Regions from separate parts of the Massilia oculi genome, predicted to be linked through region 2. Evidence: predicted binding sites of a transcription regulator. Region 2 holds the regulator's gene; the other holds the start of a gene.
The links. The regulator FNR, encoded in region 2, switches genes on or off when oxygen is low (the NO sensors DNR and NnrR bind a similar motif). The targets are predictions, from matches to a motif close to TTGATNNNNATCAA.
Positions count from the first base shown of each region.

Region 1: DIR46_RS12205 (CehA/McbA family metallohydrolase) is a predicted target of FNR. The motif match lies at 2,521-2,534, and genes of this name have one in related genera.

Region 1 is NZ_CP029343.1:2,634,606-2,641,806, reverse strand. It holds gene DIR46_RS12220 (GH92 family glycosyl hydrolase) at 1-959, opposite strand, end outside; gene DIR46_RS12215 (RidA family protein) at 1,088-1,498, opposite strand; gene DIR46_RS12210 (LysR family transcriptional regulator) at 1,555-2,472, opposite strand; gene DIR46_RS12205 (CehA/McbA family metallohydrolase) at 2,611-4,221, shown strand; gene DIR46_RS12200 (TMEM165/GDT1 family protein) at 4,218-4,793, opposite strand; gene DIR46_RS12195 (M1 family metallopeptidase) at 4,976-6,832, shown strand; gene DIR46_RS12190 (serine hydrolase) at 6,829-7,201, shown strand, end outside.
Region 2 is NZ_CP029343.1:5,232,430-5,239,630, forward strand. It holds gene DIR46_RS23530 (DMT family transporter) at 1-647, opposite strand, end outside; gene DIR46_RS23535 (AraC family transcriptional regulator) at 709-1,455, opposite strand; gene fnr (fumarate/nitrate reduction transcriptional regulator Fnr) at 1,462-2,223, opposite strand; gene DIR46_RS23545 (TorD/DmsD family molecular chaperone) at 2,456-3,142, shown strand; gene DIR46_RS23550 (formate dehydrogenase) at 3,129-3,344, shown strand; gene DIR46_RS23555 (formate dehydrogenase subunit alpha) at 3,363-6,182, shown strand; gene fdh3B (formate dehydrogenase FDH3 subunit beta) at 6,202-6,885, shown strand; gene DIR46_RS23565 (hypothetical protein) at 6,882-7,100, shown strand; gene DIR46_RS23570 (formate dehydrogenase subunit gamma) at 7,110-7,201, shown strand, end outside.

The DNA of each region.
Region 1 (7,201 bases), 2.6 Mb from region 2:
TTCCAGGCCTTGCCGGCGCGCTCGCGCTCCTGGTCGAAGTCCCAGCCCGGCATCTCGGCCAGGTTGGCGATCGCATTGTCTTCGCTCACCGCCGACAGGGCGACCTTCACCAGCAGCGTGCCGTCCTGCGGCACGCCGAAGTTGAAGTCGGCCATCAGCTGCTTGCCTTCGACCAGCGCTTTATCTGCCGGGGTCTTGCCGGGCGGGGCGAAGCCGCGGTAGGGGATCGCTTCTTCGCGGTTCAGCAGCTGGCGGGTGTCGATCGGGCGCGAGAACTGGATCGCGAAGTGCACCTGGCGGCCGGGCGCCCAGCCGCGCGTCTCGCGCATGCCGGTGATGGTGGTGCTGTTGCGCACGCGCAGGCGCGCCCACAGGTTCTTCTCGTCGTAGTTGTAGATGCTGGTGCGCAGGTCGAGCAGCACCTTGGCCGGCTCGCCGGCCTTGAATTTATAGCGGTGCAGTCCCACGCGCTCGCTGGCGGTCAGCTCGACGTCGACTTCATGATCCTTCAGGCGCACGGCGTAGTAGCCGGGTTCGGCCTTTTCCTGGTCGTGCGAGAAGCGCGAACGGTAGCCCGAGAACGGACGCTCCGGATAGCCCGGCTCCAGCTTGGTCTCGCCGCTATAGGGCATCAGGAGCACGTCGCCCAGGTCGGAGTGGCCGCTGCCCGAGAAGTGAGTGTGCGAGAAGCCGAGGATCGAGCTGTCGGCGTAGTTGTAGCCCGAGGCCCAGGGATAGCTCTGGCGGAAGTGGCGGTGCTGGGTGTCGGGGCTGAGCTGCACCATGCCGAAGGGGCGGCTGGCGCCGGGGAAGGTGTGGCCGTCGCCGCCGGTGCCGATGAAGACGTCCACGGCTTCGGCCGGGCTGCCCGGCGGGGCGGCCAGGGCGGGAACTGCACTAAACAGGAATGCCGCACCGGCGGCGATCGAGAGTTGTCCGAAGTTGAGTCTGGCCGTCATGAGGTCTCCACATGTGGCGGCAACGACGCCGCCTGTTTTTTTGCACTATACCCAAGTGCAACTTATATGTGGAGACCGGTTTCCGGGCAATCCTTACCGTGTTTCAGCCCATATGTTTAGCCGGTTTACTAAACATTTGGTGCGCGGCGCTTGGCCACCGCTTCGATTTCGACCAGGGTATCGGGCGACGCCAGCGAGGCCACGCCGATGCCGGTCAGGGCCGGGCGCGGCAGGCCGAGATGCCGCACCAGGATCGGCGCCACCGTCTCCAGGTGCTCGCCGATCTCGCCGCGCACGTAGACGCGCAGCTGCAGGATCTGCTCGACCGAGGATCCGGCGGCCGCCAGCACCGCGATCAGGTTGCGCGCCGCGCCTTCGGTTTGCCCGGCCAGGGTGGTGTGCCTGACCTTGTACTCACGATCCCAGTCGACCTGGCCCGACACGAACACCAGGCCGGTTTCGTGATCGATGGTCGCGTGGGACAGGCCATGCGGGGCGCCGTCGTACAGCGCGGGCGGATTGATGCGTTCGATGCTCATGCGGTTTCCTTTGCTTTGAAAGGCGCCAGCTTAGGCATGCGCACCGGTCGCCGCAATCAAGCGCGGCTTGTAGCTGATACAAGAGTAGTCGATGCGAGGCGGGAGCCGACCCGCTCCAGCACCCAGGTGATGAAGGAATCGTTCTGCGCATTCGGATGGTGGGCGGCCACCACCTGATAGCCCGGCGGGTACTTGGGCAGCCCGATCTCGAATACTCCCTCGCAGGGCAGCAGGCGCGATGGCATGAACGCGACCAGGTCCGATCCCTTCAGGTATTCCAGCGCCATGAAGAAGGACGGCGCCGACGCCACGACCCGGCGCTGCAATCCCTGGCGCGCGAACCAGCCGTCGGCCGATCCCGTGAAACTGGCCATGCCCGGATTGGTGACGATGAAGTCGTGCTCCACCAGCTTTTCGAGCGACATGACGCCGCCGCCGGCCAGCGCGCGGTTGCCGGTGACGCAGCGGTACTGCTCGAGGAACAGGGGCTGCGTTACCAGCCCGGGCGCGACGTAACCGTCCACCGTGAAAATCAGGTCGATCTCGCCCTGGTGCAGCTTGCGGGTGAGGGCGCTGACCTCGATGTCGACCACCGCCACCTTCACCCTCGGCGCCTCGCACCGCAGCATGCGCACCAGGTCGGCCACGATCACCTTCTGGGTGTAGTCGGTGCCCGAGACCACCAGCGTGCGCTCGGCCTGCTCGGGCCGGACCTCGAAGGGCAGGGGAATGCCGTTCAGCTGCGCCAGCACCTGGCCGATGTGGGGCGCGATCAGCTTCGCATAGGGCGTCGGCGCCATGCCCTGGCCGGTGCGCACGAACAACGGGTCGCCCAGAATGGTGCGGATCTTCTTCAGCTGCAGGCTGACTGCCTGTTGCGAGACGTCCAGGTGCTCGGCCGCCGCCGAGATGGTGTCGAAGCGGTTCAGGGCGTCGAGCGTGCGCAGGTGGGTGATTTCGAGCTTGTCGATCATGAGGCTGCCAACATAAACGGCTATCCGGCTCGTGGCAAGTTGCCATGATTGAAATTCATCAAAATAAATGGACGAAATGACAATTTTTAAGGGAGGCTGCTCAAGATGACTGAGGCATGAAATTGCAAAAATTGCATCATGAAATCCTCACTCCTGCCCCCACTCCTGGCCCTGTCGCTGTGCTGCAGCCTGGCGCAAGCCGCCCCCGCAGAACATCAGGAATTCGAAGCCACCCTGCTCGCGCCGTTCCAGGCCGGCGCGGCCCAGGGGCGGACTTTCACCCTGCAGTTCGCCTATCCCGGCCTGGCGCGGACAGACACCGTCGACTGGCGGGTGGAACTGGTCCGGCCAGACGGCCGCGTCGCCCTGCGCTGGCGCGGCGCGGCGCCGTTCACGGGCAATGAAATGACGGTGGCCGTGCCCTGGTCCGGCCGCCTGGGATTGTCTCCGGCGCCGAGCGGCATCTACCGCGTCCGGCTGCGCGCGACCGTGCGCGGCGACGCCCATGAGCAAATCGAGCAGGACTGGCAGATCGCGGTCGGCGCGCCTCTGCTGCCTGCCATGCCGGCGTTTTCGCCGCTGCCGCGCGCCTTCGAGCCGGCGGCCGTTGCGGCGCCGGGCGCGCTGCCCTACACGGTCTATCTCGGCAACCTGCACAGCCAGACCAATCACAGCGACGGCGGCGCCGACATCGCGGAGTGCAAGGGCGCCCAGTCGCCACTGGAGTCGCCGCACGGCCCGATCGATGCCTTCGCCTATGCGCGCGGGCGCGGCCTCGGCATCCTGGTCGCCTCCGAACACAACCACATGTACGACGGCTCCGAAGGCAGCGCGCCGGACGCCGACCCCGCCGCCGCCAAGGCCCTGTACCGCGCCGGCCTGGAAAGCGCAGCGGGCTTCTCCAGGAAGCACCCGGATTTCCTCGCGGTGTACGGCCTGGAATGGGGCGTCATCAGCAACGGCGGCCATATCAACATCTTCAACAGCGACGAGCTGCTGGGCTGGGAGACCAATGCCAGGGGCGAGCTGATGGCCGACACGCGCACGCCCAAGGGCGACTACGCGGCGCTGTACACGCTGATGCGCGAGCGCGGCTGGGTGGGGCAGTTCAACCATCCGGCGCACTCGGGCCAGTTCCAGGTCGATGGCGTGCCGCTGGCCCATACCGAGGATGGCGGCGAAGCGATGGCGCTGTGCGAGGTGATGAACAGCACCGCCTTCTCGACCAACGTCAGCGAGACCGAGACCCGCCGCAGCAATTTCGAAGGCGCCTGCAACCGGCTGCTGGAGGCGGGCTATCGCCTGGCCTTCAGCACCAACCAGGACAACCACTGCGCCAACTGGGGCGCGTCGTTCACCAACCGCACCGGCGTGCTGCTGCCGAACGGCACGGCCCTGAACCGCGCGTCGTTCGTCGAGGCGCTCAAGGCGCGCCGCGTGTTCGCGACGATGGACAAGGATTCGCAGCTGGTCCTGACCGCGAACGGCCGCCTGATGGGCGAGCGCTTCACCAATCGCGGACCGCTCGCGCTGGTGGCGAACTTTGCCAGTTCAACCGGCCGGAAGGCGGCCTCGGTCGCGATCATGGAAGGCGTCCCGGGCCGCAAGGGCACGGTCACGCAGACGTCGGACCAGGCCGAGACGACCTTCACCCCGAGCCCGGGCGCCCACTTCTATTATGCGAAAGTGACCCAGGACGACGGCAACGTGCTGTGGTCGGCGCCGGTATGGGTCATGCAGGAAGACTAGAACCCCAGTCCTTCGCCCATCCCCAGCAGGGTCGCGATGCCGAGCACCGCGAAGATCAGCGCAGCGATGCCATGCACCAGCTTGAGCGGCACGCGGTTCGCGATGCGTTCGCCGAAGTACACGGCCGGCACGTTGGCCAGCATCATGCCGAAGGTGGTGCCGGCGACGATGGCGGCCATCGACTCGTAGCGCGCGGCCAGCGCCACGGTGGCGACCTGGGTCTTGTCGCCCATCTCGGCGACAAAAAAGGCGATCAGGGTGGTCAGGAACACGCCGTACTTCGCCAGCTGCGCTTCCTCGGCGTCGATCTCGTCCGGCGTCAATACCCAGGCGGCCATCCCCAGGAAGGACAGTCCCAGCACCCAGCGCATCACGCCGGGGCCCAGCAGCTCGCTGACGAGGGCGCCGACGGCGGCGGCGAAGGCGTGGTTGGCCACGGTCGCGACAAAAATGCCGAACACGATCGGCAGGGGGCGGCGAAAGCGCGCGGCGAGCAGGAAAGCCAGCAACTGGGTCTTGTCGCCGATCTCGGCGAGGCCCACGATGCCGGTCGAGACGAGAAAGGCGTCCATCAGTCGGATGAGCAAACAGCAGGAGGAAGGGCGCGATCATAGCAGAGGCGGCCCGGTCGCTGCGCCGCGGCATGCGTATTTATCCTGCGCGAAGGGGCGGGCGGCGCGCTTTCGCTGGCCTGGCCTGCATGCTATCCTGCACCCGCCTCGGCCTGCCGGGCCGACCTTCCCTGCGAGAGACCATGAACAAAAGCACCCTGCTGCGCGCGAGCACCGCAGCCCTCCTGAGCGCCTGGAGCGCCTACGCCTTCGCCCTCGATCCCCTCAGCTACGCCAGGTACGACCAGGTCAAGACCACGGCGCTGCACCTGGACCTGAAGGCCGACTTCGCGAAGAAAAGCCTGGATGGCTATGCCGAGCTGACCCTCGACTGGCTGGACAAGAAGGCGACCACGCTCGACCTGGATACGCGCGAGCTGACGATCTCGAAGATCGAGGCGCAGGATGCGAAAGGCGCCTGGCGCAAGGCCGACTACTCGCTCGGCAAGTTTGACGAAGAAAAGGGCCAGCCGCTGCACGTCAAGCTGCCGGGCCAGCAGAAGAAGGTGCGCATCCACTACCGCACCGCGCCGACCGCCACCGCGTTGCAATGGCTTCAGCCGGTGCAGACGATGTCGGGCAAGCACCCGTTCATGTTCAGCCAGTCGCAGGCGATCAATGCCCGCTCCTGGGTGCCAATCCAGGATACGCCGGCGGTGCGCTTCACCTACAGCGCGCGCATCGAGGCGCCGCAAGGCCTGCGCGTGGTGATGAGCGCCGATAACGACATGAAGGCCACCGGCAAGGGAGGCTGGAAGTTCAATATGCCGCAGCCGATTCCTTCCTACCTGCTGGCGATCGGCATCGGCGAGCTCGAAGCGCGCACGCTCGGCGGGCGCACCGGCGTCTACGCCGAGCCGCAACGCATCAAGGCGGCGGAGTACGAGCTGGCCGACACCGAAAAGATGGTGGAAGCGGCCGAGAAGCTGTACGGGCCGTATCGCTGGGGACGCTACGACATGCTGGTCCTGCCGCCGTCGTTCCCGATCGGCGGCATGGAAAACCCGCGCCTTACGTTTCTCACCCCGACCATGATCGCGGGCGACCGCAGCCTGGTCGACCTGATCGCCCACGAACTGGCGCACAGCTGGTCGGGCAACCTGGTGACCAACGCCTCGTGGAAGCACTGGTGGCTCAACGAAGGCTTCACCACCTACGTCACCACCCGCATCCTGGAGGAGATCTACGGCAAGGAAGTCGCCCTCATGAACCTGCAGCTGGAGCAGGAAGAGGCGCTGGAGATGCTGAAGGACCTGCCGCCGGCGAAGCAATCGCTGGTCTCGCGCCAGCCGGACACCTCGGCCGAATACTACCCGGACACCTCGCTGGCCTATCCGAAGGGCGCCTGGTTCCTGCACACGCTCGAGCAGCGCGCCGGCCGCGCCGCCTTCGACACCTTCCTGCGCGGCTGGTTCGACGGCCACGCCTTCCAGAGCGTGACCAACGACCAGTTCCTGGACTACCTGCGCAAGAACCTGTTGGCGAACAATCCGAAGATCATGAGCGAGGCCGAGCTGGACGAGTGGATCTACGGTCCCGGCATCCCGGCCAGCGCCCAGCGCGCGGTGTCGCAGCGCCTGGCGCAGCTGAATGCCGCGATCGACGGCTGGGTCAAAGGAACTGTCTCGACCGAGCAGCTCAAGGCCAGGGATTGGAACGCCGTCGAGTGGATGAAGTTCCTCAACGATATCGACAACAAGGCCGATGCGAAGAAGCTCGCGGAGCTGGACCGCGCCCATGACCTGGCCAATACGAAGAACAATGAAGTCGCGTTCCGCTTCTACCGCGCCTCGGTGCACGCCGGTTACCGCGCCGTGCGTCCGCAGCTCGAAGCCTTCCTGATGAGCGTGGGCCGCCAGAAGTTCGTGGTGCCGCTGTACGCGGCGCTGCGCGAAAAGCCGGAAGACCGTGCCTGGGCCGAAGGCATCTACAAGAAGGCGCGCGAGCGTTACCACCCGGAGACGCAATCGAGCGTCGACAAGACGATGGGCAAGCAATGATGATCATGAACCGACTCGCCGGCGTCGTAGTGCTTGCGCTCTGCAGCGTGGGCGCCGCAGTGGCGCAAACCGCCGCCGCGCCGACGGCCGCCGCAGCGGCGCCAGCCTATGACCTCGAAGCCGACGTCAACCGCGTCCTGAAAACCTTCGACGTCCCGGGCATCGCCATCGCCGTGGTCAAGGACGGCAAGGTCGTCGTCACCCAGGGCTTCGGCGTGCGCAAGCTGGGCGACCCGACGCCGGTCGACGGCAAGACCATCTTCGAGATCGCGTCCAACTCCAAGGCATTCACGGCGGCGGGGCTGGCGATGCTGGTCGACCAGGGCAAGCTGGAATGGGATGACCCGGTCATCAAGCACCTGCCGGACT
Region 2 (7,201 bases):
GCCGGCACCGCCAGCGCCAGCGCCATCAGCCCGGTCACCACGCCCACCAGCAGATTCCACTCATGCGACGAAATCCCCTCGATGCGCGCCAGCCAGCGGCTGTTGTGCACCGCGAAGATGGTCCACGACACCAGCGCGCCGAAGGCGCAGGCCAGGCCGGCCAGCGAGCCGGGCCCGGACGCCGACAGCGACTCCCAGCCGATGCAGGCGAGACCCGCGCCGCTCAGCAGGAGTGACGGCAACAGACGGCGCAGCGGCACGGCATGACGGTCGCGCGATCCCACCAGGGTGACCGCGATCGGCAGCAGGCCGATCACGATCGAGGCCATGGCGACGCCGCCCAGCTGCACCGCATTGGCGAGGAACAGGTAATAGACGATGTTGCCGGTGAGGCTGAGCCAGATCAGGGTGCGCCAGGCCGGCCAGCCGAGGTGGCGGCGCAGCCGTCCCAGGCTCGGGGCGATCAGGATGGCGGCGACCAGGCCATAGGCCAGGTAGCGTCCGGCCGAGAGCTGGATCGGCGGGAATTTGGGCGCCAGTTCCGGGGCCAGGAAGACCAGGCCCCAGAGCGCGCCGGCGGCGATCCCGGCGCCGATGCCGGGCAGGGTGGAGCGGGACAGGCCGCCCGCGCCAGTAGCGGTGTACATGATGAATCTCCTTTTGAGTGGAGATTTTCTGATGTGGACATGCGCCCGGTCTTGGCCGGGACTACTGCGGTTTTGGCGGATTCTCCCGAGCTGCGCGCCGACACGCGGCGGGCGTGGTATCGAGCACCCGGCGCATCGCCCGCGTCAGGCTGGCCTGGTCCGAGAAGCCGCAGGCGAGGGCGATGTCGGCCACGCTGCGCGCGCTGTGGGTCAGCAGGCCGCGTGCACGGTCGAGGCGGCAGTTCAGCAACCAGGCATGCGGTGTGCTGTCCAGTTCTTCGCGAAACAGCGCGTGCAGGCGGCTGACGCTCAGGTTGGCGGCGCGCGCCATCGATTCGGTGCTCCAGGCCAGTCCGGGCGCGGCCTCGATGCGCGCCAGCAGAGCGGCCAGGCGCGAGGTGGCGCGCGGCGCGTCCAGGCTCAGGGTGTCGAGCAGCAGCGGCACCCAGCCCCGCACCAGCGAATGGGGCGGGGCGGACTCCCGGGCCATCAGTCCCATGAACTCGACCAGCTTGCGCGGGGCGGGGCCGAGGGTGACGAAGGGCTGTTCCAGCAGGCGCTGCCAGGGGCCGTTGTCGAAGGCGGCGCCGTCGAGGTCGACGATCAGGGAGCCGTTCGCGCCCGGGCTCGATTGCGCATGCCAGGCGCCAGGCGCGACCAGCGCGCCATGCAGGGGATCGAGCCGGCCGCGCCGCTCCTCGATGTCGAGCATGACTTCGCCGTGCACCGGCAGCACCAGCTGGGCGAAGTCATGGCGGTCGCCCCAGTGCACGCGGTCGTAGCTGCGCAGGTGCAGGTCGGGCGTCATGCCGTATCAGGCCATCGGGCTGCACGCATCGGTGCCGGCCGCCAGCGCCTTCAGCTTGACCGGATCGAGCAGGGTCACTTCGCGCTTGTCGACCTCGAGCCAGCCCTGCTTTTTGAAACGCGACAGCAGGCGGCTGATGCTCTCGATGGTCAGGCCCAGGTAGTTGCCGATGTCTTCGCGCGACATGCGCAGCTGGAAGCGGTTGGCGGAATAGCCACGGGTGGCATAGCGCGCCGACAGATTGACCAGGAACACGGCGAAGCGCTGCTCGGCGCGCATATTGCCGAGCAGGAGCATGACGTTCTGCTCGCGCGTGATTTCCTGGCTCATGATGCGGTGGAAGTGGCGCAGCAGGGTCGGCACTTCGCCGAACAGGTCTTCCAGGCGCGCGAACGGGATCTCGCACACCTCGGAATCTTCCAGCGCCACCGCGTCGCAATGGTGGGTGCCGCTGATCGCGTCCATGCCCAGCAGCTCGCCGGCCATCTGGAAGCCGGTGATCTGCGCTTCACCGGCGGCGTTCACCTGGTAGGTCTTGAAGTGCCCGAAGCGCACCGCATACAGGTTGCGGAACGGCTCGCCCACGCCGTACAGGCGCTCGTCGCGCTCCATGCGGCGGCGACGGCCGATGATCTTGTCCAGGCGGTCGATCTCGGCGTCTTCCAGTCCCATCGGCAGGCACAGCTGGTGCATGCTGCACTGGCCGCAGGACTTGAGCGCGTGGATATTGAGAGGCGGCCCGGATTGCCGGGACAGGGAGTGGCTCATGAGGGATCGTCGCTTGGTTCGGTTACAGCGGGATTATAGACGTGTTGAGACGTTTATCTCGGCAAACTGATGCCATTTATTTGCGTATAAGAAATATTTCGTTGCGTTACAGTCCGTCGGCGCCCTGGGCTACCCCGGCTGCATCGGTTGGCCGTGCGGGCAACTGTGCGCACGCGATATGCTGCGAGGTCTACACTCCCCCATATAAATTGAACAACTGGAGTGTTCCCCAGTGTCATCGACAAGCACGAGCCTACCCGATCGCAGCGCCATTGCCACCGTCATCGTGCGCCCGGAGATGCCGCCGGGAGCAGAAGACCAGGCCAGGGCGGACCTGTATGCCTTGCTCTCCCGCCTGCTGCTGGCCGCGCCCGACGCCGCGCTGCTCGATGCGCTCGCGTCCAGCGATCCCATCCTGGCCGAGGGCGGTGACCCGGCGCTCGAACGCGCCTGGGACCAGTTGACCGTGGCGTCCGGCGTCATGGATGCCCAGGTCGTCCACGATGAATTCAGCGCGCTGTTCGTCAGCATCGGCACGCCGCCGGTCGACCCGTACGGCTCGCGCTACCTGGCCGGCTACATGAACGACACGCCGCTCGCGCAGTTGCGCGCAGACCTGGCCCGGCTCGGCCTGGCGCGCATCCGGGGCAGGGGAGAGTTCGAGGACCACCTCGGCGCGCTGTGCGAGACGATGCGCGTGCTGGTGGCCGGCGCACCCGGCGTCCGGCGCCAGCCGCTGGCGGTGCAGCGGCACTTCTTCGAGGTCCACGTCGGCAGCTGGTGCATGCGCGCGCTGGACGACATCGCCGGTGCCGAAGGCGCCAATTACTACCGCCTGGTCGCGCGCTTCGCCCAGGCATTCCTGGCAATCGAGGCGGAAAGCTTTGGAGTAGGAGAGGAAACCGATGAGCAAGCATGATCCACAAGTCCATGACCGGCCCGACCCGGCGCGTCGCGGCTTCCTGAAAGCCGCGCCGCTGGGCGCGCTGGTGGTGGCCGCCGCCGCCCCGGCGGCCGCTGCGCCCGAGGCCGCCCCGGCCGCGCCGGACCCCAAGGCCAAGCGCGGCTACCACGAGACGGATCACATCCGCCGTTACTACGAGACCGCCGCCTACTGGTAGGCAAGCAGAGGAATCCCCATGTCACTGGTCAAGTCCACGCGCGACAACGCCTTGAAACGGCGCCGCTTCCTGGTCGGCGCCGGCGTCGCCGCCGGCGCCGGCGCCCTGGCGCGCCAACTGCCGCTGAACGTGATCGAACCGGCACAGGCCGATCCGGTCGCGGAGTCCCCGGTGCCCACCGAGGTCAAGCGGACGGTATGCAGCCACTGCTCGGTCGGCTGCTCGGTCGATGCCGTCGTCGCCAACGGCGTCTGGGTGCGGCAAGAGGCCGCCTTCGATTCGCCGATCAATATGGGCGCCCATTGCGCGAAGGGCGCCTCGGTGCGCGAGCACGCCTTCGGCGAGCACCGCCTGCGCTATCCGATGAAGCTGGTCAATGGCAAATACCAGCGCATCTCCTGGGACCAGGCGATCGACGAGATCGGTGACAAGCTCCTGCAACTGCGCAAGGAAGCCGGGCCCGATGCGCTGATGGTGATCGGCAGCTCCAAGCACAACAACGAGCAGGCCTATCTGCTGCGCAAATGGGTATCGTTCTTCGGCACCAACAACTGCGACCACCAGGCCCGCATCTGTCACTCGACCACCGTTGCCGGCGTGGCCCAGACCTTCGGCTACGGGGCGATGACCAACTCGTTCAATGACCTGCACCACAGCAAGGCGGTGCTGTTCATCGGCTCCAACCCGGCCGAGGCGCACCCGATCTCGATGCTGCACTTCCTGCACGCCAAGGAGCTGGGCGCCAAGATGATCGTCATCGATCCGCGCTTCACACGCACGGCGCGCTTCGCCGACCACTATGTGCGCGTGCGGCCCGGCACCGACATCCCGCTGGTGTGGGGCATCCTGTGGCATATCTTCCATAACGGCTGGGAAGACAAGAAGTTCATCGAAGAGCGCACCTGGGGCATGGAGGACGTGCGCGCCGAAGTCATGAAATGGACGCCAGATAAAGTGTCGGACGTCACAGGTGTACCGGAATCGGCGGTGCGCATGGCGGCCGAGATGCTGGCCACCAACCGTCCATCGTCCGTGGTCTGGTGCATGGGCATCACCCAGCACCACGTCGGTACCGCCAATGTGCGCGCGCTGTCGATCCTGCAACTGGCGCTGGGCAATATCGGCATTCCCGGCGGCGGCGCCAATATCTACCGTGGCCACGACAACGTCCAGGGCGCCACCGACGTCGGCCCCAACGGCGATTCGCTGCCCGGCTACTATGGCCTGGCCGAAGGCGCCTGGAAGCATTTCGCCGCGGTCTGGGGCGTCGACTACGAGTGGATCAAGTCGCGCTTCGGCTCCAAGGAGCTGATGGAAAAGCCCGGCATCACGGTGTCGCGCTGGTTCGATGCGGTCAACGAGGAAAACCAGTTCATCGACCAGCCGAGCAATCTGCGCGCCGTGTTCTACTGGGGCCACGCGCCGAACAGCCAGACCCGCCTGCCGGACATGAAGGCGGCGATGCAAAAGCTCGACATGATGGTGGTGATCGACCCCTATCCGAGCATGACGGCGGCGATGCATGGCCGCAGCGACGGCGTCTACCTGTTGCCGGCCGCCTCGCAGTTCGAGACCCAGGGCTCGTGCACGGCCTCCAACCGCTCGATCCAGTGGCGCGAACGGGTGATCCAGCCGCTGTTCGAGTGCAAGACCGACCACGAGATCATGTACCTGTTCGCGCGCAAGCTGGGCTTCGCCGACGAACTGGTGAAGAACATCAAGGTGGTGCACAACGAGCCGGTGGTCGAGGACATCCTGCGCGAGATCAACCGCTCGTGCTGGACCATCGGCTACACGGGCTGCTCGCCCGAGCGGCTCAAGCTGCACATGGAAAACAAGCACACGTTCAACCCGACGACCCTGCGCGCCGATTCCGGCCCGTGCAAGGGCGACTACTACGGCTTGCCGTGGCCCTGCTGGGGCACGCCGGAGATGAAGCATCCCGGCACGCCGATCCTGTACGACCTCAACAAGAGCGTGGCCGAGGGCGGGCTGCCGTTCCGCGCCAACTGGGGCGTCGAGCACAACGGTTCGAGCCTGCTGGCGGCCGACGGCTCGACCACCAGGCACAGCGAGCTGGACTTCGGCTACCCCGAGTTCGACCACGTGTTCCTGAAAAAACTGGGCTGGTGGGCCGAGCTGACCCCGGCCGAGCAAGCCATGGCCGAGGGCAAGAACTGGAAGACCGACCTGTCGGGCGGCATCATCCGGGTCGTCATCGCTCATGGCTGCGCACCGTTCGGCAATGCGCGGGCGCGCTGCAACGTCTGGAACTTCCCCGATCCGGTACCGGTCCACCGCGAGCCGCTGGCCACGCCGCGGCGCGACCTGGTGGCCCAGTACCCGACCTACGACGACAAGGCCAACCACTGGCGCCTGCCGACGCTGTTCAAATCGGTGCAGGCGGTCGACTATTCGAAGGACTTCCCGCTGATCATGACCTCCGGCCGCCTGGTCGAGTACGAGGGCGGCGGCGAGGAGACACGTTCGAACCCCTGGCTGGCCGAGCTGCAGCAAAACATGTTCGTCGAAATCAACCCGCGCGACGCGGTCCAGATCGGCGCCAGGCTGGGCGAATACGTGTGGCTCGAGACCCCGACCGGCGCGCGCATGAAGATGATGGCGATGGTCACCGAGCGGGTGCCGGTGGGGCTGGTGTGGGCGCCGTTCCACTTCGGCGGCTGGTGGATGGGCGAAGACCTGGAGCGCCACTATCCCGAACATGGGGCGCCGATCGTGCGCGGCGAGGCCATCAATACCGGCTGGACCTATGGCTACGACGCCGTGACCATGATGCAGGAAACCAAGGTGTCGCTGTGCCGCGTGGTGCGCGCCTGAGCTGACGAAGGAGACCGACATGCCAGCAAGAATGAAATTTATCTGCGACACGGAGCGCTGCATCGACTGCAACGGCTGCGTGACCGCCTGCAAGAACGAGCACGAACTGGCCTGGGGCATCAACCGGCGCCGGGTGGTGACGATCAACGACGGCATCCCGGGCGAGCGCTCGGTGTCGGTCGCCTGCATGCATTGCACCGACGCGCCGTGCCTGGCCGTGTGTCCGACCAACTGCATCTACCACACCGAGGACGGCATCGTCCTGCACAGCAAGGACCAGTGCATCGGCTGCGGCTACTGTTATTACGCCTGTCCGTTCGGCGCGCCGCAATTCCCCGAGACGGGCCTGTTCAACCACCGCGGCAAGATGGACAAGTGCACCTTCTGCGCCGGCGGTCCGGAACCGGACACCTCGGAAGCCGAGTTCAAGAAGTATGGCCGCAACCGCATCGCCGAAGGCAAGCTCCCGGCCTGCGCCGAGCAGTGCGGCACCAAGGCGCTGCTGGGCGGCGACGCCAACATCATCGCCGACATCTATCGCCAGCGGGTCGAGACGCGTGGTTACGGTCCGCAGCTGTGGGGCTGGAAGATCGCCTACGGCAAGCCCAAGCGCGGCGGCGAGTACAAGGCCAAGGGCGACTCTCCGCGCGTCAACCAGGACGTGCGCGATTCGCAGAACCATTCCGGGAGGTTCCCGACATGAAGCTCATCAAGCCATGCGCACTGATCCTGCCGGCGCTGCTGCTGGCCGGCTGCCTCGAAGTGGACCAGCATCCGCCATGGCTCCATGGCGAATACGCCGGCAAGAAGGACGACCGCCATTATCACCGCCGCTTCCACGACGACCGCCTGGCCTGGTGGGCCACGGTCGAGAACCGCAACGGCAAGCAGAACGAATACAACCGGGCCAATCCCTGAGGAGGCGACATGCGAGCGAACCTGAATGTGCTGCGCGCCATGCTGCTCCTGGTGACGGCCCTGGGCTTGAGCAGCAGCTGGGCCGGCGTCAAGAACCAGAA